DNA from 3 places in the Halomonas sp. hl-4 genome. Region 2 is predicted to be linked to each of the others. Evidence: predicted binding sites of a transcription regulator. Region 2 holds the regulator's gene; each other region holds the start of a gene.
The links. The regulator sigma-54, encoded in region 2, starts transcription at its own class of promoters, with help from an activator protein. The targets are predictions, from matches to a motif close to TGGCACNNNNNTTGCTNT.
Positions count from the first base shown of each region.

Region 1 (7,329 bases), 190 kb from region 2:
GTCGCGCTGGCCATCTTGAATCCAATGGCTGTCTTCTAGTAGCTGCCAAGTTTCTGCTTCGAGGGGTGCCCGTACGTGCTTATCCAGGGCTGCCTCCTCAAGCTGGTTATCGCCGTCCTGGTCGGTCAGCGAGCCGCTGATGGCATGCTCGCCGTCGGGCGTTAAGTAAATGGTCAGTTCTTGACCCTGCCGGCTGGCGCCAAAGCCGCGCATTCCGCCGGGGGCGTCAAACTCGCCGTGAATCTCAAGGCCTTGATCTGCCAAGGCTTGGATGGGGTCGGGAAGCGAGTCGGCCTGAGCGGTCGGCATCATAAGCATACCGAGCATCGCGCTGGCTATTAGGGTAAAACTTCGTGACACCGGAAGGGGCATAGAGAACCAGTCGCGCATAACGCTCCTTAATCATCGCAAAATCGAGGACCTAGCGTAACGCGCGTGACCTGAATAGGCATCTTTTTCTTGCTAAAGTTTCTATCCTTATAACATTAAGGATTGTTAGTCAGCCAGCGCACAGCATATGGGGGCAGTGGGTCCGTCGGCTGCCAGTCGGTTTCGCCGCTCAAGGGCTGCCATGACGTTGATGATAAAGCGCACTGAACGTCATCACCGAGCTGTTCGAACGACAGCGGCACTTCGGTGACGTTATACAGCGCCAACAGGCGGCGGCCGCTAGCTAGCGGGCCACGCTCGATGGCCAGTAGCGATGGCTCTGAGGCAAGCACCCGCTGTGCGGCATTTGGGTGAAAGCACGGCTCTTGGCGGCGATATTCCAACAAGCGGCTAAGGGCATTGAAGACGTCGTGGGTAGGTGTGGCAGTGCTGTCGAGGAGTAAGTCCAGTTCGCGGCGCTGCCAGCGGCGACGATTGATTGAGCGCAGACGGCCGCTACGTTCAACCCCCTCGACGTCGTTGAGGGTGCCGGTCAGTGTGTGAATGTACAGGGCGGGAATCCCCTGCAGGCTGAGCATGATCGCCTGACTGCACAAAAAGCGCGCGATTTGCCACGGGTCGGGGCCTTTGCGCGTGCCTTGCATGGCTTCAAACCAGGTGATGTTGATTTCGTAGGGTGTGTCGCTGCCGTCTGGGTTACTGCGCATGCTGACAAAGCCACCGAAGCGATGCATCAGTTCAAGCAGGGCATCGCGTTCGTGATCGGGTAGCAGGCCTTCCAGCGGGCGCACGCCAATGCCGTCGTGACTGGCAGTAAAGTTGAGATAGGTACAGTGGTCCGGCAGCGGAGGCAGGCTCGCCAGCCAGGCTTGCAGAGTGCTGGTCTCGCCACGGGTTAGCGTGTGCAGTAGTAGCGGCGGCAAGGTGAACTGATAAATCATGTGGGCTTCGTCGGGTGGTCCGTCGGCCTGGAGGTCAAGCCCGAAGTAGCTGATGTTTTCGTGGTGAGGCACGTTGGTTTCAGTGATCAGTAAGGTGCCCGGGGCAACATGGTCGACGATGGCGCGCAGCAATCGCACCACCGTATGGGTTTCGGGTAAGTGAATGCACGGCGTTCCCAATCGTTTCCACAGAAAGGCGACGGCATCCAGCCGCACGATGCGGGTACCTTGTTCTAGGTAAAACAGTAGGATGCCAACAAATTCCAGCAGCACATCGGGGTTTTCAAAGTTCAGGTCGAGTTGGTCTTCAGAAAACGTTGCCCATAGATAGCGTGTGCCCCGGCGGGTGGAGATAGGCACCAGCAGTGGGCTGCTGCGTGGGCGCACCACGGCCGACACATCAGTGTCCGGGTCGACTTCGATAAAGTAATCACGCCCCGGCAGGCTGCCGCTCAGGTAATCGACAAACCACAGTGATTCCCGCGACACATGATTGAGTACCAAGTCGGCCATCAAATCGTAGTGGCGGGCGAGGGTTTGAATATGCTGCCAATCGCCCAGGTCTGGGTTGACCTCTCGGTAGTGAATCACTGAAAAGCCGTCGTCGCTGCTCCACGGGAAAAACGGCAGTACGTGGACGCCGCTGATACGTTCACCGAGCCGCGCCTGCAAAAAGTCGTTAAGCACCGCTAATGGTGGCGTTTGGTCATCGACAATTGAGTCACCATAGGCGATCAGCCACTGGTCTTTTTCGCTCCAAGATGGTGCATGCTGGGCGCGCTTCCCGGTGGCGGTCGGCGCTTTGCGGGCAGCGAGAAAGTGCGTCAAGTGCAGATTAAGCCGACGCTGAACCTCAGCGGCGCGGGGGCCATAAAGGTGGCTCAAGTGGGCATGAACGGTAGTGTCGAAGGCAGTCATGAAGGCGTCCTAATAAACAGGCTTCCACAAACGGTGCAGCTTATGTGCCAAAACGTTACAATGACGGGTTAAGAACGCATTGACAGGTCATTTTTGCTTTCTCGTGCCACGTTGTAGCACGGGCTGACAATAGGTTGAACGCCATGCATTGCCCCTTTTGTGGTGCTAACGATACTCGCGTGACCGATTCGCGGCTGGTGGCCGACGGTGACCAAGTGCGTCGTCGTCGCCAATGCGCAAGCTGTCAGGAACGTTTTACCACCTACGAAACCGCCGAGTTGGTGATGCCCCGCGTGGTGAAGTCTGACGGTTCTCGCGAGAGCTTCAACGAAACCAAGTTGCGCGCTGGTATGCTGCGGGCGCTCGAAAAGCGGCCGGTCAGTGCAGAAGCGATTGAGTCGGCTGTTGAGCGGATTCGTCAAACGCTGCGCGCCCGGGGGGATCGAGAAATTAACGCTCGCGAGATCGGGGAGTCGGTCATGCAGGCACTGAATACTCTCGATCAAGTGGCCTACATTCGCTTTGCCTCGGTATATCGTAAATTCCAGGATCTGGACGAGTTCCGCGCTGAAATTGATCGCCTTTCCCAAGAGCCCACGGACGCTGGGCCTTCCTCGTGAGTATGACGTCGTTTAGTGCCGAGGATCATCGCTACATGTCACGCGCCCTCGTGCTGGCAGCGCGCGGTTTGTATACCTCCGACCCAAATCCACGCGTGGGCTGCGTGATCGTGCGTGACGGTGAGATTATAGGCGAAGGGTTTCACCGTCGAGCGGGTGAGCCCCATGCCGAGATTAATGCGTTAAGCGCCGTCGGCGACCGCGCCCAGGGCGCGACGGTTTATGTCACGCTAGAGCCATGTTCGCATACCGGCCGCACCGGCCCTTGCGCGCGGGCGCTGCAAGCCGCTCAGGTGGCGCGGGTGGTGGTGGCAATGGTCGATCCTAACCCCCAGGTTAGCGGTCGGGGCATTCGCATGCTGGAAGAGGCGGGTATCGAGGTGTCCGTGGGTTTGCTAGCCTCGGATGCCCGGGCACTTAATCCAGGTTTTATCGCTCGTATGGCGTCCAAGCGTCCCTTCGTGCGTATGAAAATGGCGATGAGCTTGGATGGCCGCACCGCCATGGGGTCGGGAGAATCACAGTGGATTACTGGTCCCGAGGCGCGTGCTCAGGTGCAACGACTGCGCGCCCGTTCCAGTGCGATTCTTAGCGGCGTTGAGTCGGTGATTATGGACGACTCGCGGCTGACCGTGCGCGCCGAGCAACTTGGTCTGGACGACGCCGAGGAAGTGGCTGGTCGTCAGCCGCTTAGGGTCATTGTTGATAGCCAGCTGCGGCTGCCGCTTGCTGCTGCCTGTTTGCGAGCGCCTGGGCGCACTCTGATCATGACCACGCCGTCTCACGGCGCCGACAAGCGTGAGCGGCTGATTGGAGCAGGCGCAGAGGTGCAGACTTTACCTGCCGACCCACAAGGCCGGGTGGACCTGCCCGCTTTGCTCGAATGGCTGACGGTCAACGAAGAGGTCAATGAGCTGCTGGTCGAAACCGGAGCGACTCTGGCGGGGGCGATGATCAACGCGGGCTTGATCGATGAAATGCAGCTATTCATTGCACCTACGCTGTTAGGGGGAGAAGCTCGACCGCTTTTTGCTCTGCCAGGACTTACCCTGATGGCTGATCAGCAGCGCCTCACCATTCATGATGTTCGGGCAGTGGGTCGGGATTGGCGGATTATCGCCTCACCGTTAGTGACTGGCGCAAGCGACGATACCAAGGTACCCTGACGCGCGAAATCGCACCCATTGCGACAACCTTTTGGAGATTCCATGGCGCACGCTTCCTCTGGGGAATTAGCCCCCATTGCCGAACTGGTCGACGATATTCGCCAGGGCAAAATGGTGATTCTCATGGACGATGAGGATCGCGAAAATGAAGGTGATATCATCATGGCCGCCGAAAAAGTCCAGGCGGAACATATCAACTTTATGGCACGTTTTGCCCGCGGCTTAATTTGTCTGCCGATGACGCGGGCTCGCTGCGAGCAGCTTAACTTACCGCTGATGGTGCGCGACAACGGCTCAGGGTTTGGGACCAAGTTCACCCTTTCCATTGAAGCCACCGAAGGGGTAACCACTGGGATTTCAGCGGCTGACCGCGCGCGCACTGTCCAGGCGGCCGTCGCCCCGCATGCCAAACCCACGGATATCGTCCAACCGGGGCATATTTTCCCCCTGATGGCCGAGCCGGGCGGCGTGCTGCGTCGTGCTGGTCATACCGAGGCAGCCTGTGATTTGGCTGCTCTGGCGGGTTGTGAGCCGAGTGGTGTGATTTGTGAAGTCATGAACGACGACGGCAGCATGGCGCGTCGCTCCGAGCTTGAAGCTTTCGCCCGTGAGCACGGCATCAAGATGGGCACCATAGCTGACCTGATCCATTACCGTATCGTCAATGAGCAGACCGTCGATCATCTGGAAACTTCGCCGATCATGACCACCCAGGGCGAGATGACGTTGCACGTGTTTCGTGACCGTATCCAGGGTGCGCATCATCTGGCGCTGGTCAAGGGGCAGCCCACGCCTGAGGCGCCCACCACGGTGAGGGTGCATTTGGCCGATACGCTACGCGATGTGCTGGGGCTTACCAAAGGCGAGCAGTGTCGTTGGGATGCCCAGCGAGCGCTGATGGAAATCGCCGCGGCCCCGGCAGGTGTCCTGGTGCTCATTGACGATGGACGACCGCATCAAGACCTTAAAGATCAGTTGGATATTTTTTTAGAACGCGTCCGCCAGCCGCGCACCAGCGATTCTGACGGAGCCGGCAACTACTTAACCATTGGCACTGGCTCGCAAATACTGCGCCATCTTGGCGTGGGTAAAATGCGCTTACTTAGTTCACCGTGGAAGTTTTCGGCGCTTTCCGGCTTTGATCTTGAAGTCGTTGAACGATTGGGCCCGAATGATACTTCCGATGAGCCAACTTCTTAGCAGGTATAAATTGATGCAATCCCTTTCTCAAGTTGAAGGCACCTACGTCGACGTTGATGGCCGGTACGTCATCGTAGTTGGCCGTTTCAACCATCATGTGGTGGATAGTCTGGTGGAAGGCGCCGTAGACAGCCTGGTGCGTCACGGCGTCGACATAGAGCATATCGACATCGTTCACGTCCCCGGTGCCTGGGAACTGCCGCTGGCCGTCAAACGCGTACTCAAGGTGGTGAAGCCCGATGCAGTCATCGCGCTTGGCGCCGTGATTCGTGGCGGTACGCCGCATTTTGAGTATGTGGCGGGCGGCTGTAACACTGCCCTCAACCAGCTGCAACTCGAGTTCGATACGCCGATTGCCAATGGCGTGCTGACCGTTGAGACAATCGAGCAAGCCATCGAACGTGCCGGTACCAAAGCCGGTAACAAAGGTACGGAAGCGGCCATGGCCGCGATGGAAATGGTCTCGTTGCTGCGCGCTATTGCGCCTGGGGATACACATGAGTGAGCGTAAGCCCTCGGCTGCCCAGCAGGGCCGACAAGCGGCGCGCGAGCTGGCGGTGCAAGGGCTATATCAGTGGCATATGACGGGTAAGTCAATCAGCGCCATTGAAGCGGAATTCCGTAGCCAAGTGCCAGATGACGACCTGGAAGATTATGAAAATTGGTCCAAAGTGATGGAAATCGCTGATCAGGCCCTGTTTCATGAACTGCTGCACAATACGGCTCGCTTTAAAGCGGATTTGGACCGGGAAATATCGCCGCTGCTTGATCGCCGGTTGCAAGACCTGGATGCCGTTGAACTGGCTATCCTTCGTCTAGGGGCCTACGAGCTATCCCGGCGAATGGAAGTGCCTTATCGCGTCGTTATTAACGAAGGTGTTGAGCTGGCCAAATCGTTTGGTGCCACCGACGGCCATAAATACGTGAACGGTATTCTCGACAAGTTGGCTATTCGCTTGCGGAGTGCCGAGGTCAGCGCGCGTCGTCGCTAACCGGCCCAATGGGCTGGGTGATTTCGCGCTCGTGCTGACGCTGCGTTTAAGGGGCCTTTGTGCTTGCCGAATTTGATGTAATCCGACGTTATTTTACGTTGCCTTGTGACAATGCCCGCCAACATGGCGTGGCGTTGGGTGTAGGCGATGATGCTGCCCTGCTGACGCCTCAGCCGGGGCACCAGCTAGTCGTCAGCGTGGATACCTCGGTGGCGGATGTTCACTTTCCAAGCGATGCGCCTGCCGATGCTATTGGCCACCGTGCGCTGGCCGTGGCGCTGAGTGACTTGGCGGCAATGGGCGCCACCTCGCGTTGGTGTGTCATGGCCTTGACGCTAGATCAGGCACAGTTTGGCGATGATCAAGCCGTCCATGCTTGGCTTGCAGGATACGCGCGTGGCTTTGCCGCACTGGCTGAGCAACACGCAACCACACTTGCGGGTGGTGACGTAACCTCGGGCTCGCTTTCCATTGCTGTGACGGTTATGGGGGAAGTGCCTAACACCAAGGCACTAACGCGTAGCGGTGCTCAGCCTGGCGACGTGATTGCCGTAACAGGCGCGCTAGGCGGTGGTGCGGGCGGCTTAGCGCTGTGGCAAAAGGGCGAGCGTGATAGGGCGCACCCACTGCTGGCGCGTTATTTATGGCCGACGCCGCGTTTAGCGGCCGGCGAAGCGCTGCGCGAGTTAGCCAGTTCGGCGATCGATATTTCGGATGGACTGTTGGCCGATTTGGGCCACCTGCGCGAGGCGTCTGGCGTGGGAGCTTCACTATCCCTGGATGCGCTGCCGTTGGCTGAAGGGCTAAAACACGCCCTGGGTCAAGAGGCTGCGCGCCAAGCCGCATTGACCGGGGGCGACGACTATGAACTACTGGTGACGTTACCAGCCGGGAATGTTGATCAAGCGCGGCAGCAGCTTGACGCGCTAGGTGTTCCGCTCCACGTGATTGGCGAGTGTAGCGACACGCTAGGCGTGCATGGACTTCCCCTTCAGCGCTACCACGGCTGGCAGCATTTCAAGGGAGAGACGCCATGAACCATGCCCCTGCCAGCGTTTGGCGTCGGCCCACGCACTTTTTTGCCTTCGGGCTTGGTAGTGGT
Region 1 covers NZ_LT907845.1:1,205,370-1,212,698, reverse strand. The annotation lists gene dsbG (thiol:disulfide interchange protein DsbG) at 1-327, opposite strand, end outside; gene CPH17_RS05925 (sugar phosphorylase) at 486-2,249, opposite strand; gene nrdR (transcriptional regulator NrdR) at 2,393-2,869, shown strand; gene ribD (bifunctional diaminohydroxyphosphoribosylaminopyrimidine deaminase/5-amino-6-(5-phosphoribosylamino)uracil reductase RibD) at 2,905-4,035, shown strand; gene ribBA (bifunctional 3,4-dihydroxy-2-butanone-4-phosphate synthase/GTP cyclohydrolase II) at 4,078-5,235, shown strand; gene ribH (6,7-dimethyl-8-ribityllumazine synthase) at 5,249-5,740, shown strand; gene nusB (transcription antitermination factor NusB) at 5,733-6,227, shown strand; gene thiL (thiamine-phosphate kinase) at 6,287-7,264, shown strand; gene CPH17_RS05890 (phosphatidylglycerophosphatase A family protein) at 7,261-7,329, shown strand, end outside.
Region 1: the regulator sigma-54 is predicted to act here: its motif matches at 2,282-2,299, upstream of CPH17_RS05925 (sugar phosphorylase).

Region 2 (7,329 bases):
AAGATGGCCCGATAGAAGGCTGGGGCCGGCGCGTGATTTATCACGTCGCCGAGCGCCGGGTTGAGTTGATTGACCAGGCAGAAATCATTCAACAAGGCGACCGCTTCACCGGCGGACGTTTGGATTATTTCATCGACCGCGAGGTCGTCGAAGCACGTTCCGATGTTGAGAACCAAGAGCCGCAACGCATCCGCATGACGCTGCAACCCGAAGACTAAGGAGAGCCCGATGGTAGCTGCCGCCGAAAGCGCAACTCGAACGCTACACGCCCGCCATTTGGCAAAAAGCTATAAGCGCCGACGCGTCGTAAAAGATATTAACCTGGACATCTCCCAAGGCAGCATTGTGGGCTTGCTTGGCCCCAACGGCGCGGGTAAAACCACCTCGTTCTATATGATTGTCGGCTTGGTCAAGGCAGATGCAGGCAGCGTCGGCATCGACACCCTTGATCTTTCTCGCGCCCCTATGCACGAGCGCGCCAAGGCAGGCATTGGCTACTTACCTCAAGAAGCGTCTATTTTCCGCAAGCTTTCCGTCGCCGATAACATCATGGCCATTTTACAGACCCGAAGCGACCTGGACCGCGCCGGACGCGAAGCTCGTCTGGAAACACTGCTAGAGGATTTTCATATCACCCATATCCGCGACAATATGGGCATGAGCCTATCGGGTGGTGAACGGCGGCGCGTCGAAATCGCTAGGTCACTGGCCACTGAGCCTGCATTTATTCTGCTCGATGAACCCTTCGCGGGCGTAGACCCTATTTCAGTGGGCGATATCAAGTCGATCATCCGCGCATTGAAGGACCGGGGCATTGGCGTATTGATCACCGACCACAACGTGCGTGAAACGCTGGATATATGCGACATCGCCTACATTGTCGGCGATGGCCACATTATTGCCAGCGGCACACCAAACGCCATTCTTGACAATCAAGAAGTGCGCGACGTTTACTTAGGCGCTGATTTCCGTCTGTAAAGCTATCAATGGCATATTTATTGCCGGTGGCATGCTTATTGCACTTGCACCAAAACAAAACTCGCACTAGGGTGGATGCTTTCCGATAACCGAATGGTTCTCTGATGGTCATGAAAGCTTCTCTTCAACTGCGAATTGGCACCCAGCTCACCATGACACCTCAGCTGCAGCAGGCAATTGCTCTGCTGCAGCTATCAACGCTCGATTTACGCCAGGAAATTCAGCAAGCGCTGGACGCCAACCCCATGCTTGAGCAGGAGGATGAGTTCAGCGAACAAGCCGCCAGCGAGCCGGAAGAAGCTGAATGGGCAGACAGCATCCCCACAGAGCTCTCCGTCGACAGTGACTGGTCGGATACCTACCAGGACACGGGCAGTACCGGCAGCTCGAGTGGTGAGGGCCCTGACTTTGAACGCCAAGCGGCGGGGCAAAGCCTACACGGCCACCTCCTCTGGCAACTGGCCATGACCGACTTAAGCAGCCGCGAACAGCTGGTTGCCGAGAGCCTGATTGATGCTCTCGATACAAACGGCTACCTCACCCAACCACTCAACGATATCCGCGAAGGGCTGCGCGCCCAAGGCGTGGAAGGGCTCAGCCAGCGTGAGGTTGAAACCATCTTGTTACGGCTTCAACAGTTTGAGCCCACCGGCGTGTTCGCCCGTGATCTTCGCGAGTGCCTGATGCTTCAGCTCGCCACGCTACCCGACGATACGCCGTTATTGATTCCCGCGCGGCGTTTGGTGCGCCAGTTTCTGGAAGCCTTGGGCAAAAATGATCAACGTCTACTCAAGCGACGATTAAGCCTCGACGATGCGCAGCTAGACGAGGTCGTCCAGCTCATCCGCAGCCTTGACCCGCGCCCTGGCAGCGCTTATAGCGCCACTGACGACAGCTATGTGATCCCCGATCTAGTGGTTCGCCACGATAACGAAGGCTGGCACCTTGAGCTCAATCCAGAGGCGCTGCCTAAGCTCAGGATTCAACCCGACTACGCCAGCCTGATTAAGCGCGCCGACAAAAGCCAGGATAACCAATTCCTCAAAGACCACTTACAGGAAGCCCGCTGGCTGATCAAAAGCCTTTCCAGCCGCAACGACACGCTACTGCGTGTCGGCCGCGAAATCATCACTCGCCAAATCGGCTTTTTAGAGCAGGGCGAAGAAGCCATGAAGCCGCTTATTCTGGCGGATATTGCGGATGCGGTAGAGATGCACGAGTCGACGATTTCTCGCGTCACCACCCAGAAATTCATCCATACCCCAAGGGGTATTTTCGAGCTTAAATACTTCTTCTCCAGCCAAATAAGCGGTCAAGACGGTGACAGCCACTCCAGTACGGCGATTCGTGCACGGCTCAAAAAATTAATTCAGGAAGAGCCCTCCGGCAAACCACTGTCGGACAGCCGTTTAGTGACTCTACTGGAAGACGTCGGCATCCACGTGGCACGCCGCACTGTTGCCAAATATCGAGAAGGCATGGGCATTCCCTCATCCAGCGAGCGACGTCGTTTGCGTTAGATAAACGGAAACTCATCACAAGGGCTTTGCTTAACGGCAAAAAGGGTTACAATCGAAGAACAGTCCGATGGATAAGGAGTACGTCAATGCAAGTCAATATCACCGGTCATCATGTGGAACTGACTGACGCCTTGCGTGACTATGTCAACGAAAAGTTGGAACGCGTCGAGCGCCATTACGACAACATTACCACCGTGCAGGTAACGCTTTCGGTTGAAAAAGAGCGCCAACAAGCGGCCTGCACGTTGCACGCAGCAGGTGCTGACTTGCACGCCGAAGCCCTTGATAATGATATGTACGCCGCCATTGACGCCCTAGCGGACAAAATCGATAGGCAACTCGTTAAGCATAAGGAAAAAGCACAAGCCCGCGCCCAAGGCGCAGGCGTGCGTTAATTCAATGACGTTGGCCACTATCCTCCCCCCGGAGCGCGTTCTCTACGATGTGCCTGGGGGCAGTAAAAAACGGGTGCTGGAGTTTTTCAGCACCTTCATCGCGCAAAACATCCCAAGCCTCGATAGCCAGGAAGTATTCAGTCGCTTGATTGGGCGTGAACGCCTGGGCAGCACGGGAATTGGCAACGGTGTGGCGATTCCTCATGCGCGAAGCCCACACTGTGAATCGCCTATCGCGGGCTTTCTCAAACTCAATGAAGCGGTCGACTTCGATGCAATTGACGGCGATCCGGTGGATTTGGTGTTTGTCCTACTTGTGCCCGAAGAAGCGGACGACACGCATTTGGCCTTGCTGGGCCAAGTCGCTTCCATCATGAACGACGCCGACACACGCCAGCAGCTACGCAAAACGGGCAGTCAACGTGAACTGCTGGATCTCATCTCCGCCAAGATACGCGACCAAGCAGCCAGTCAGTAACCCGCTGGCACGTCCGGTGGGTATAGATTGAGTTAACGTCTTACTCTGGCTGGTTACCCACGTCACTTGACCGCAAGCAAGAGAGCCTTCATGCAACTCGTCATTATTAGTGGACGATCCGGGTCAGGCAAATCAATTGCCTTACAGGCGCTGGAAGATTTGGGCTATTACGCCATTGATAATTTGCCAGCCATGCTACTGGACTCGCTGATTGATGAGCTACGCGACCAGGGGGAACGCACCCATCTGGCGGTTAGCATTGATGCGCGCAATCTGCCGGGCGCGCTTGCTAAGCTTCCCAAGCTTCTCGAAGAGCTTCGCCAACGTACCATCAAGTGTCAGATTGTATATCTGACCACCGATGCACGTATTTTGCTGGAGCGCTATTCGGCTACTCGAAGGCGCCACCCTTTAACACGCAATAGCACGCTCACGCTTGAAGAAGCCATTGATCAAGAAGAGCAAACGCTGCACGAAATACGTGACCTCGCCGATCTCACTATCGATACATCGCGCCTGTCGGTACACGATCTTCGTCGTCGTATCACCGACCAGGTAGCGCATCAGCGACGTGATCAGCTAACGCTGACCTTTGAGTCATTCGGCTATAAGCGCGGTGTGCCGCTCGATGCCGATATCGTTTTCGACGTGCGCTGCCTGCCTAATCCTTACTGGGATCCCTCTCTGCGCTCGTCTACTGGCCGCGACGCCGATATAATTGCGTTTTTAGCTAACTATCCCCTGGTCGATGACATGGCCAGCGATATTCAGGCGTGGCTTGAACGCTGGCTTCCGGCGTACCAAAACAGCCAGCGCAGCTACATGACCGTCGCGATAGGATGTACCGGGGGTCAGCATCGCTCAGTGTATATGGTTGAACAACTGGCGCAGCGCCTCGCCGGGCAAGCAGGTGAGGTACAGTTACGTCACCGCGAGCTGGGCTTACAATACACGGTCAACGCGCCGCTTTAGCATTAGTCGCCCTAGCCGTTTAGCAAGGGCCATCATCTATTGCGACGACCCTAGCAGCCAAAAGGAATCAGGGTGCCCGAACGTAGACTTACCCTTACAAACCAGCGCGGCCTTCACGCTCGCGCCGCGACCAAACTTGTACAGTGCAGTCAGCAATTTGACGCCAACGTACGTGTCTTGAAGCAGCAGCAGGAAGCCGATGCCGCCAATATCATGGCCCTCTTGATGCTTGCAGCGCCTTGTGGCACGGAGCTATGCATAAGAGCAGAAGGCAATGACGCCGAACAAGCACTGGATGCGATTCAAGCGCTGTTCGACGCACGTTTTGACGAGGACAAGTAAAGCCCTGCCTTGCTAAGCTAGCTACCCGCGATAGTCATCCCATCAATCAGCCAACTGCCGGAATGGATACTACCCCGCCGGTCAATGTCATCACCCACGCCGATCAAGTTTGCGTACATACGCTCCAGATTACCGGCAATAGTGAACTCTTCTATGGGGTATTGAATCACGCCTTTCTCGACCCAGAAACCCGCAGCACCGCGTGAGTAATCGCCAGTCACGCCGTTAATTCCCTGGCCCATTAACTCGGTCACCCAAACGCCAGTGTCCATTTGTTCCAACAGCGATGCCTGGCTAGTTAACGGCGCGGTAATGCGCATATTGCGTGCGCCGCCAGCGTTACCCGTCGTGGTCATACCCAAGCGCCGGGCGCTGTATGAAGACAGCATGTAGCTCGCAATTTTGCCTTGGTCGATAAATCGGTTATTGCGCGTTTGTACACCTTCTCCATCAAACGGAGAGCTAGCTGTTGCCCCAACTTCCATTGGCCGCTCTTCGAGGCTAAACCAATCGGGGAAAAGAGGCGTGTTGAGCCGATCGCACAGAAAAGACGCCTGACGGTATAGCGCACCGCCCGCCAGGGCGCCCATTAGATGGCCCACCAGACCACTCGACAGACTGGGGTCGAACAGCACCGGGTAAGTTCCCGTAGGTGGTCGTTTGGCCCCCAGCCGACGCAGCGTTCGTCTGGCCGCTTCGCGGCCAACCGCCGCCGGGTCAGATAGCTGATCAGGATCGCGCGCCGAGGTGTAATCCATGTCACGCTGCATACCCTGCGCGTCTTCGGCAATCAGCATGCAAGAAAGCGAATGCCGACTACCTTTCTGGGTACCGATAAAACCGTGGCTGTTGGCATATACGCGCACGCCTTCACCGCTGGACAGCGAGGCGCCGTCTGATTGGGTAATGCCTGCCACCTCGCGACCCGCTTGCTCACAGGTCAATGCCAGCTCAATAGCCTGATCAGTGGTTAACGCCCAAGGATGATGAACGTTTAAATCGGGCAGCTCGGTCGCCATCAACGCCGCATCGGCAAGCCCTGCCGACGGGTCTTCTCCCGTGTAGCGGGCAATCGCCAGGGCTTTTTCGACGGTGGCCTGTAGCGAAGCGTCGCTGGCATCCGTCGAAGAGGCGCTGCCTTTGCGCTGGCCCACGTACACGGTGATCGCAATGCCTTGATCTCGGGAAAGCTCAACGGTTTCAACCTCGCCCTGGCGGACACTGACGCCAATCCCCTGATCCACACTTGCGCCCACCTCAGCGGCATCGGCGCCCATCCGTTTGGCCATCGCTAATGCACTTTCCGCACGAAGGATGAGCAGTGCCTGCTGGGCAGATGCATCGAACGCTTGAGCCATACAATCTCCTTAACCACCGACATAGCCGGTAGATCAATATTGAGCATCGCAGCCTGATATAATAAGGCCACGAATTCTGTTTAAGAGAACCCACGATGCCAAAACAACGCCCCGAGCCTATAGACGATGACATGGCAGAGCGCCCCAGCAAGTCCCAGTTAAAGCGCGAAATGCACGCGCTTCAGGCATTGGGGGAAACATTAATCGCCATGCAACCCGCCGAGCGGGCCCGTTTCCCACTATCCGATGACATGCTGCGCGCCATCGACGAAACCGCTCGCATCCGTTCCCATGAAGGGCGCCGTCGGCATATGCAGTACGTCGGCAAATTAATTCGCAAGGAAGACCTTGCGGCTATTCAGGCCGTATTCGACGGCATCGAACAGGAAAAACAGCAACGCGACCACGCCTTTCATCGACTTGAAAAATGGCGCGACCGATTAATCGATGAAGGCGACCCGGCAGCGGAGCAATGGCTCGTTGAGCACCCGGATACCGACCGCCAAACCCTGCGCCAATTAATCCGTAATGCCCAGCGTGAGCGAGATCAAAACAAGCCGCCGGCCAGCGCTCGCAAGCTGTTCAAGTTTTTACGCGATACCGTCCAGCTTTAATCCTGGTTTAAGACTGCGTGCCGCCGACGGTCAGCTCGTCAACTTTCAACGTCGGCTGACCAACGCCGACCGGCACGCCCTGGCCTTCTTTGCCGCACACGCCGATGCCGGTATCCAGCGCCATATCATGACCGATCATCGACACCCGGCTCATGGCCTCAGGGCCGTTGCCAATCAACGTCGCGCCTTTCACCGGCGCCGTTACACGGCCATCTTCAATCAAATAGGCTTCGCTGGCGGAGAACACAAATTTTCCAGAGGTGATGTCGACCTGGCCACCACCAAAGCTCACCGCGTAAATACCCCGCTTGACGCTCTTGATAATATCGCTTGGCTCATCCTGCCCCGCCAGCATGACAGTATTGGTCATTCGCGGCATCGGGATATGGGCAAATGACTCGCGACGGGCATTGCCAGTCGGCGCCATCCCCATTAGACGCGCATTAAGCTTGTCTTGCATGTAGCCGGTCAGGACACCATCTTCAATCAGCGAGGTATATTGCCCCGGCGTGCCTTCGTCATCGACGCTCAGAGAACCACGACCATCGCTTAACGTGGCATCATCCACCACCGTGACGCCTTTTGAGGCCACGCGCTGGCCCATACGTCCTGCAAAAGCCGAACTACCCTTACGGTTAAAGTCACCTTCTAAACCATGCCCCACGGCTTCAT
Region 2 covers NZ_LT907845.1:1,016,948-1,024,276, forward strand. The annotation lists gene lptA (lipopolysaccharide transport periplasmic protein LptA) at 1-218, shown strand, start outside; gene lptB (LPS export ABC transporter ATP-binding protein) at 229-978, shown strand; gene CPH17_RS05035 (RNA polymerase factor sigma-54) at 1,083-2,498, shown strand; gene hpf (ribosome hibernation-promoting factor, HPF/YfiA family) at 2,585-2,893, shown strand; gene CPH17_RS05045 (PTS sugar transporter subunit IIA) at 2,898-3,371, shown strand; gene rapZ (RNase adapter RapZ) at 3,462-4,343, shown strand; gene CPH17_RS05055 (HPr family phosphocarrier protein) at 4,416-4,685, shown strand; gene pmbA (metalloprotease PmbA) at 4,703-6,043, opposite strand; gene yjgA (ribosome biogenesis factor YjgA) at 6,139-6,657, shown strand; gene tldD (metalloprotease TldD) at 6,665-7,329, opposite strand, start outside.

Region 3 (7,329 bases), 1.9 Mb from region 2:
CCAGGGCAAAATTAAGTGCTCCAAAACCGCCTGCGGAAAGCCCGGCTACGCCGCGCATCGCACGTTCATCGCCTACGCGGTAGCGTTCTTCTACGTGGGGCATAAGGTCATTGAAAAAGGCGCTGCGGGCCGCTTCGTTATGGCCATCAACCCACCAGCTACGGCTGCCGGGCATGATGAATACGCTGGGGAGGATGTGCCCGGCGCGGATCATTCGGTCGGCGGTCTGCTTTAAATTGCCTTTGGCTACCCAGTCGCGCTCGTTACCGAACGAGCCATGTAGAAGGTAAACCACTGGGTAAACCGTATCGCTGTCATCAGCGTACCCATCGGGCAAATATACCGTGTAGGGGTAAGGGTTACCCAAGGTGGTCGAATCGAAATGGTGTCGTTCAACACTGCTAGCGAGGGCGGTCGAACAGGTGGCCAATAAGCCCGCGAATAAACCAAACAGGCTGACGGCCCCGAGCCGCCAAGGGGGGCGTTTTCTCATGAGCACCTCGTCTGCTGGGAATTATCGAGTATCGATGAGGTCGGACAGCCCACGGCGTGAGATGTTCAGATCGCTAATGCGTAAAGCGTAGCGCAACAACACACTAGCGGGAGGACTCGTGCAAAAAGTTGAAGAGATCTTTTGGCTTAGAGCCTACGGCTGTATCGCCGTTTTTTTATTCCACTTGATGGATCAGGTGAATAACTACGTAGACAATCTCGTTACCGATTTCATGCGTATTCCGCTGGTGCTGGGGACGCCGATTTTCTTGTTTATATCGGTGTTTGTGTTCGCTATTCGTTACGATAAAGAAGTGCCCGAAGGGTTCATACGCCAGCGCGTTAAGTACATCATGCTGCCTTATTTTGTCTATGGACTTATTTATTCAACGGCGGAGTGGGTGCGGGCATGGGGAGAGGGCGATCCGATCAGCTTCTGGGCCAATGCTGTCCAGTATTTTGTTTACGCGGGCTGGCACGGCTACTTCCTGATTATCGCCATGCAGTTTTATGTCGGCTATTGGCTGTTTACCCGTTGGCGTCTTTGGCGGGTCAATCCGGTGCCGTGGTTCTGGCTTTCCTGTTTGATCAGCATGGGCTATTGGGGAACGGCCTACTGGTATGGCGTCGACCCGCCTGGGTACCTGCTGTGGGTGGCGCCGCTGGGCTGGCTGTATCTGTTTTTCCTGGCCCTAGTGCTGGTTCGGTATTACCCATTGGCGCCAAACGGTATTAAAGCCGAGCGACCGTTATGGATGAAATATCTGGCTCTACCGGCCTGCCTGGGGATTTTTGTGCTCGGACTGTGCATCGCAACGCTCGCCCACTTGCCGGACTTCACCTCGAAAGAGGTGTGGATCATTCCGTTCTTTGTGTTGTTTACCCTATGCGCCACGCGACGGCTTAAAGGCTACACCGCGCCCAACTGGGTGCGCAAAATCAATGTTTATTCGTTTGGCATTTACTTGGCGCATCCGATGTTTTTCATCGTCACCGATTTAGTGATCGCGCCTTTATCGCTGCCAATTGTGGTCTATGCCGCGATTCTTGCCGTGGTAAGCATGGTGGGGTGCATCGTATTAAGCAACGTGGTCAACAAGTCGAGGATCGGGTCGATGATGTTCGGCAAACAGCTGAATGTGGCGATGCGCTAGGCAATATGACCTGTTGGGGGGATAGGCGCTTGAGAAGTGAAGGTATGGATACGGGTCGGGCAGGCATGCAAACGCTGTAAGAAGTCGTGTATGGCGCTACGGTCGAGTTCAGGGTCGAAACCTCCCAGACGTTCGAGCCATGTACGTCGCACCGCTATGTAAGGGGGCGATTGCAGTGTGGTGGCTAAAAAGCGTTGCAGTAATCGTGCTGGCAAAGTGGGTTCGCTGGCGCCGAGTACAACAGCCTCAACGGCGTAGCTATCCAACATAGGAAAAAGCGCCCGCCATAAGGTCGCTGGTAGTGCGGTGGCGTGCAGCGCAAAAATCAACCATTCGGCCTGGCTGGCGGCAGCGGCGTGATTAAGCCGTGCGCCCAGGGTGGTGGCCGGCGAGACGATGCAGTGCGCAGCAAAACGTTGCTCGATGAGTGATAATCGATTGTCATGGTTAAGGCTGGTTACCTGCAGCGAATAGGCGGGGTGGTCGGCGGCTGCATGGTAAATGGCATGAAGGTGGCGCGGCAATTGGGCACCGGTGACGCAGGTGTCGATAATAAAACATACCGACTTCATGGGGGTGCCCTCCGGCCTTGTGTGTTTATTTTTTGTTTAGTGTAACTGACTGTGTCTAAAAGTTTAATATAGTATCTATTGTTTGGTGCGCAAGCAAATAATGTTTGCTGTGCTCAGGGCTTACAACGCAATGCACTTTTTTGGTGCTAGCGGGCTTGTTTTTGCACAAACTTGGTGCTTTTGTTGTCCTTATAAAGCCGTATATTGGTAGTCAAGCTCTAGATGCAACATGAAGTGGCACGGTTTTTATTTTTAAAGTGCATTTAAAACAATGACTTGATGTTTTTTTATGCCATATTGGTGCAATAGTGGCACGCAATCTGCATTGTTACCTGTAGCGGCTAAGTAAGTCATAGGCAAAGCGCCTTGCGGCGTGCTACAACATTAGCCGGTTTCGTTATCGCTAGGCGTTCTGTTGAATGCAATGAACAAACGTTGAGTGAACAAGCAAGGCAGGCGTGCCATGATGCACGCGTTATGTCGAACAACATTTATCGGTAGCTTACTGTCGTTAGCTTTAAGCCACGCTCATACCGGAGGACACTATGTCAGCCAAGACTCTCGCGCTAATTGAAGAGCATGATGTTAAGTGGGTAGATCTACGTTTCACCGACACCCGCGGTAAAGAGCAGCACGTCACCGTGCCTGCCCGCGATGTGGACGAAGAGTTTTTCGAGAACGGTCAGATGTTTGATGGCTCCTCCATCAACGGCTGGAAAGGCATTAACGAATCCGACATGATTTTGCGTCCGGAAGACGGCACTGCCTACCTCGACCCGTTCACCGAAGACGCTACGCTGGTGCTACGTTGTGACATCATCGAGCCGGCGACCATGCAGGGCTACGATCGTGACCCACGCTCTATTGCCAAGCGTGCTGAGGCTTACTTACAGTCAACCGGTCTTGGCGACACCGCTTTCTTTGGTCCGGAGCCTGAGTTCTTTATTTTTGACGAAGTTCACTGGAAATCCGACATCCAGGGCGCCATGTACAAAATCACCTCTGAAGAAGGTGCATGGGCCACGGATAGCCAGGTAGAAGGCGGCAATTTAGGCCACCGCCCGCGCGTTAAAGGCGGCTACTTCCCGGTTCCGCCGGTAGACAGCTTCCATGATATCCGCGGTGCGATGTGTAATACCCTGGAGGCCATCGGCCAGTCGGTAGAAGTTCATCACCACGAAGTATCTAATGCCGGTCAGAACGAAATCGGCGTTAAGTTTAATACGCTGGTGAAGAAAGCCGACGAAGTGCAGGAAATGAAGTACGTGATCCACAATGTGGCGCACGCCTACGGCAAAACCGCTACCTTCATGCCAAAACCGCTGGTTGGCGATAACGGCTCTGGTATGCACGTTCACCAGTCGTTCTGGAAAGACGGTAACAACCAGTTCGCAGGTGATGAGTACGCGGGTCTTTCCGAGATGGCGCTGTACTATATTGGCGGTATCATCAAGCACGCCCGTGCACTGAACGCCTTCACTAATGCCTCTACCAACTCTTACAAGCGTTTGGTACCGGGCTTCGAAGCGCCGGTCATGTTGGCTTACAGTGCCCGTAACCGTTCGGCGTCGATTCGTATTCCGTATACGGCCAGCCCGAAAGGCAAGCGTGTTGAAACGCGCTTCCCTGATCCGACGGCTAACCCGTACCTGGCCTTCGCAGCGATGCTGATGGCCGGTATCGACGGTATCAAGAACAAGATCCACCCTGGCGATGCCATGGACAAAAATCTCTACGATCTGCCGCCGGAAGAAGGTAAATCGGTACCCACCGTGGCGAGCAGCCTGGATCAGGCGCTGGAAGCGCTGGACACCGATCGTGCATTCTTGACCGAAGGTGGCGTGTTCACCGACGAAATGATCGATGCCTACATCGAACTCAAAATGGAAGACGTGGAGCGTATTCGCATGACCACGCACCCGGTTGAGTTTGATATGTACTATAGCTGCTAAGAACAGCTGCTAATCTCACCTATGTGGTGCTGATAAGCCTAAACCCCGCCACGGCGGGGTTTTTTTGTTTAGGGGGACGCATGTGGCGCAAGGCGTTAATGAGGCAGGCTAGGGTGTACTGGGTAGCTGGCTTTGCTCTGCTGTTGGCGGCGGTGGCCGTGAACACGGCAGCCTCGTCGACGGTTTACCGAGCCGTGGATGAAAACGGCAACGTTACCTTTTCCGACACGCCAAGTGGCGGTGGCGAAGCGCTAGAGCTTGCCCCGCTGCCTGGATTGCCAAGCCAGTACGCGGATAGGCAAGAAAAGCCGCCTGCCGCCACATCGCCAGGTCAGCCCTTTATGCCCTACGATCGCTTTCAGATTCGCTCGCCTAGCGCGGGTGCTGAGGTGGACGCTAACACACCGGTGACGTTGAGTATTGCGCCTCAGCTTCGCGATGATCATCAGGTACAGCTACGCGTTAATGGCGAGCTTAGCCAGTCGGCGCTGCATAGCAATGTGTTCTGGCTGGCGAACCTGCCCGCCGGTCGGCATCAGCTTCAGGCGGAGCTATTGGATAGCCAAGGGCGTCGCCAGCATCGCACAACAGCGGTGACAATCGAAGTGGCAGATTAGCGCGAATGCGCCATTATGGTGCATAAGAAATCGGTGAGGGCACTGACCTGCGCTAAAACGGCACGCCATGCACCGCTACGCGGCGCAAGTGCCGTGCAGATCAGCGCGGAGGCATATTTGGCGCGCTTTTTGCAGTTCCCTCTACATCTTTCCAGCGGAAGGCTGAACCAAGATAATGGATGAGGCGACTTTGCAAGACATCACCATGCACCAACGTTTACTTGAACACCTTACGACGGCGGTGCTACTGCTGGATGGACGGCTTAACGTGTGCTGGATGAATCCCGCCGCTGAGGCGTTGCTGGCGGTTAGCCTGAGCCGTGTGCAAGGCATGAGCCTCGACGGGCTGCTGGGCGGTGATGAAAGCATTGATGACGTGCTGGCCAAGGCCCGGGATGCGTTTCATCCCTTTACCCAGCGCGAGGCGCGCATTACGCCGCTGAATAGTGAGACGCTGACCGTCGATTATACGGTGACGCCGCTCTCCGAGACGGAGTTATTGCTAGAGGTCGAGCCGCGTGATCGGCTGATGCAGATTTCCCGCGAGGAAGCGCTAACCACTCGCCAGGAAACCATCAAGGTACTGGCCCGCGGCCTCGCCCACGAAGTGAAAAACCCGCTGGGCGGCATTCGCGGGGCGGCGCAGTTGCTGGAGCGCGATCTCGACAACCCGTCGCTGCGCGAATATACCCACATCATTGTAGAAGAGGTCGACCGGCTGCGGGATCTGGTGGATTCCATGCTGGGCCCGAACTACATCGTCAAGCACGAGCCGGTCAACATCCACAAGGTACTGGAACGTGTTCGTTCGCTGTTGATCGCCGAGCACCCACACGTTGATATCCAACGCGATTACGACCCCAGCCTGCCGGATTTATCCGGTGATGAATCCCAGATGATCCAGGCGGTATTGAACGTGGCGCGCAATGCGGTGCAGGCGATGAGCGATGCCCAGACTCAACAGCCGACGCTTGTGCTGCGCACCCGTGCGCGTCGCCAGTTCACCCTGGGAGCCGAACGACATCGCCTGGTTAGCGAAGTAGGCGTGATTGATAACGGCCCCGGCATTCCCAGTGCGCTGCAAGAAACCCTGTTTTATCCGATGGTGTCAGGCCGCGCCGAAGGTAGCGGGCTTGGCCTGTCAATCGCCCAATCCATTTTGCACCAACATCAAGGACTGATCGAATGCGACTCACGCCCCGGACACACCGAATTTCGTCTATTGATTCCATTGGTTATTAATTCCACCGGAGAAGCGTCATGACTGAGCCTGCCCGTAATGATGTTGCGCGGGTCGTCATTGTTGACGATGATCGCGCGATTCGCTGGGTACTTGAACGCGCGCTGGCGCAACCCGATCTTGAGGTTGAATGTATCGAACGGGCCGACACAGCCCTTTCGCGCTTGCTCGAAAGCCCGCCGGATGTACTCGTCACTGATATTCGCATGCCGGGGATCGATGGCCTGGATTTAATGGGGCGTGTGCGTGAGGCGCACCCCGATTTACCGGTCATTGTGATGACCGCGCACTCCGATTTGGATAGCGCAGTGGCCTCCTATCAAGGCGGTGCATTCGAGTATCTGCCCAAGCCATTTGACGTTGATGAGGCCCTGGCTTTGGTGCGCCGCGCCATTGCGCATGCCCGTGAACGTCAGCGCCCGGTCAGCGTGCCAGAAGGGCTCAATGCGGAAATTATCGGCGAAGCGCCCGCCATGCAAGAGGTGTTCCGCGCGATTGGGCGGCTTTCTCACTCGCACATTACCGTACTGATCAACGGCGAATCAGGCACCGGTAAAGAGCGTGTTGCCGAGGCGCTACACCAGCACAGCCCCCGCCAAGGCAAGCCTTTTATTGCGCTGAACATGGCGGCGATTCCGCGTGACTTGATCGAGTCGGAGCTGTTCGGCCACGAGAAGGGGGCGTTTACCGGTGCGACGTCGCAGCGCCAGGGCCGCTTTGAACAAGCCAATGGTGGCACGCTGTTTTTAGATGAAATTGGCGATATGCCCGCCGAAACGCAAACGCGTTTGCTGCGTGTACTGGCCGACGGCGAGTTTTACCGGGTGGGGGGGCATACGCCAACGAAGGTCGATGTGCGCATTATCGCGGCCACCCACCAGAACCTTGAGTTACTGGTAGAAGATGGACGCTTCCGTGAAGACTTGTTCCACCGTCTAAACGTTATCCGCATTCACTTGCCGAAGCTTGCCGAACGACGCGAGGATATTCCGCGGCTGACGAGTCATTTCTTGGCCGAAGCGGCCAAAGAGCTGTCCACCGATATCAAAGTATTAACCCCTGAAGCCGAAGCCCACCTCACGCGCTTGCCCTGGCCGGGCAATGTCCGGCAGTTGGAAAACATCTGTCGCTGGCTGACGGTGATGGCCTCGGGGCGCGAAGTGCTGGTGGAAGACCTGCCGGCGGAGTTGCGCTCATCTAGCGCCTCGGAAACCAGCGCCTACGGTGATTGGCGTAGCGCGTTTCGTGATTGGGCAGACAACGCGCTGGCAGAAGGGCATACCCATCTACTGGAAGAAGCAG
Region 3 covers NZ_LT907845.1:2,902,248-2,909,576, forward strand. The annotation lists gene CPH17_RS13785 (alpha/beta hydrolase) at 1-493, opposite strand, end outside; gene CPH17_RS13790 (acyltransferase family protein) at 612-1,646, shown strand; gene CPH17_RS13795 (hypothetical protein) at 1,643-2,218, opposite strand; gene glnA (glutamate--ammonia ligase) at 2,764-4,170, shown strand; gene CPH17_RS13805 (DUF4124 domain-containing protein) at 4,251-4,787, shown strand; gene glnL (nitrogen regulation protein NR(II)) at 4,993-6,051, shown strand; gene ntrC (nitrogen regulation protein NR(I)) at 6,048-7,329, shown strand, end outside.
Region 3: the regulator sigma-54 is predicted to act here: its motif matches at 2,528-2,545, upstream of glnA (glutamate--ammonia ligase).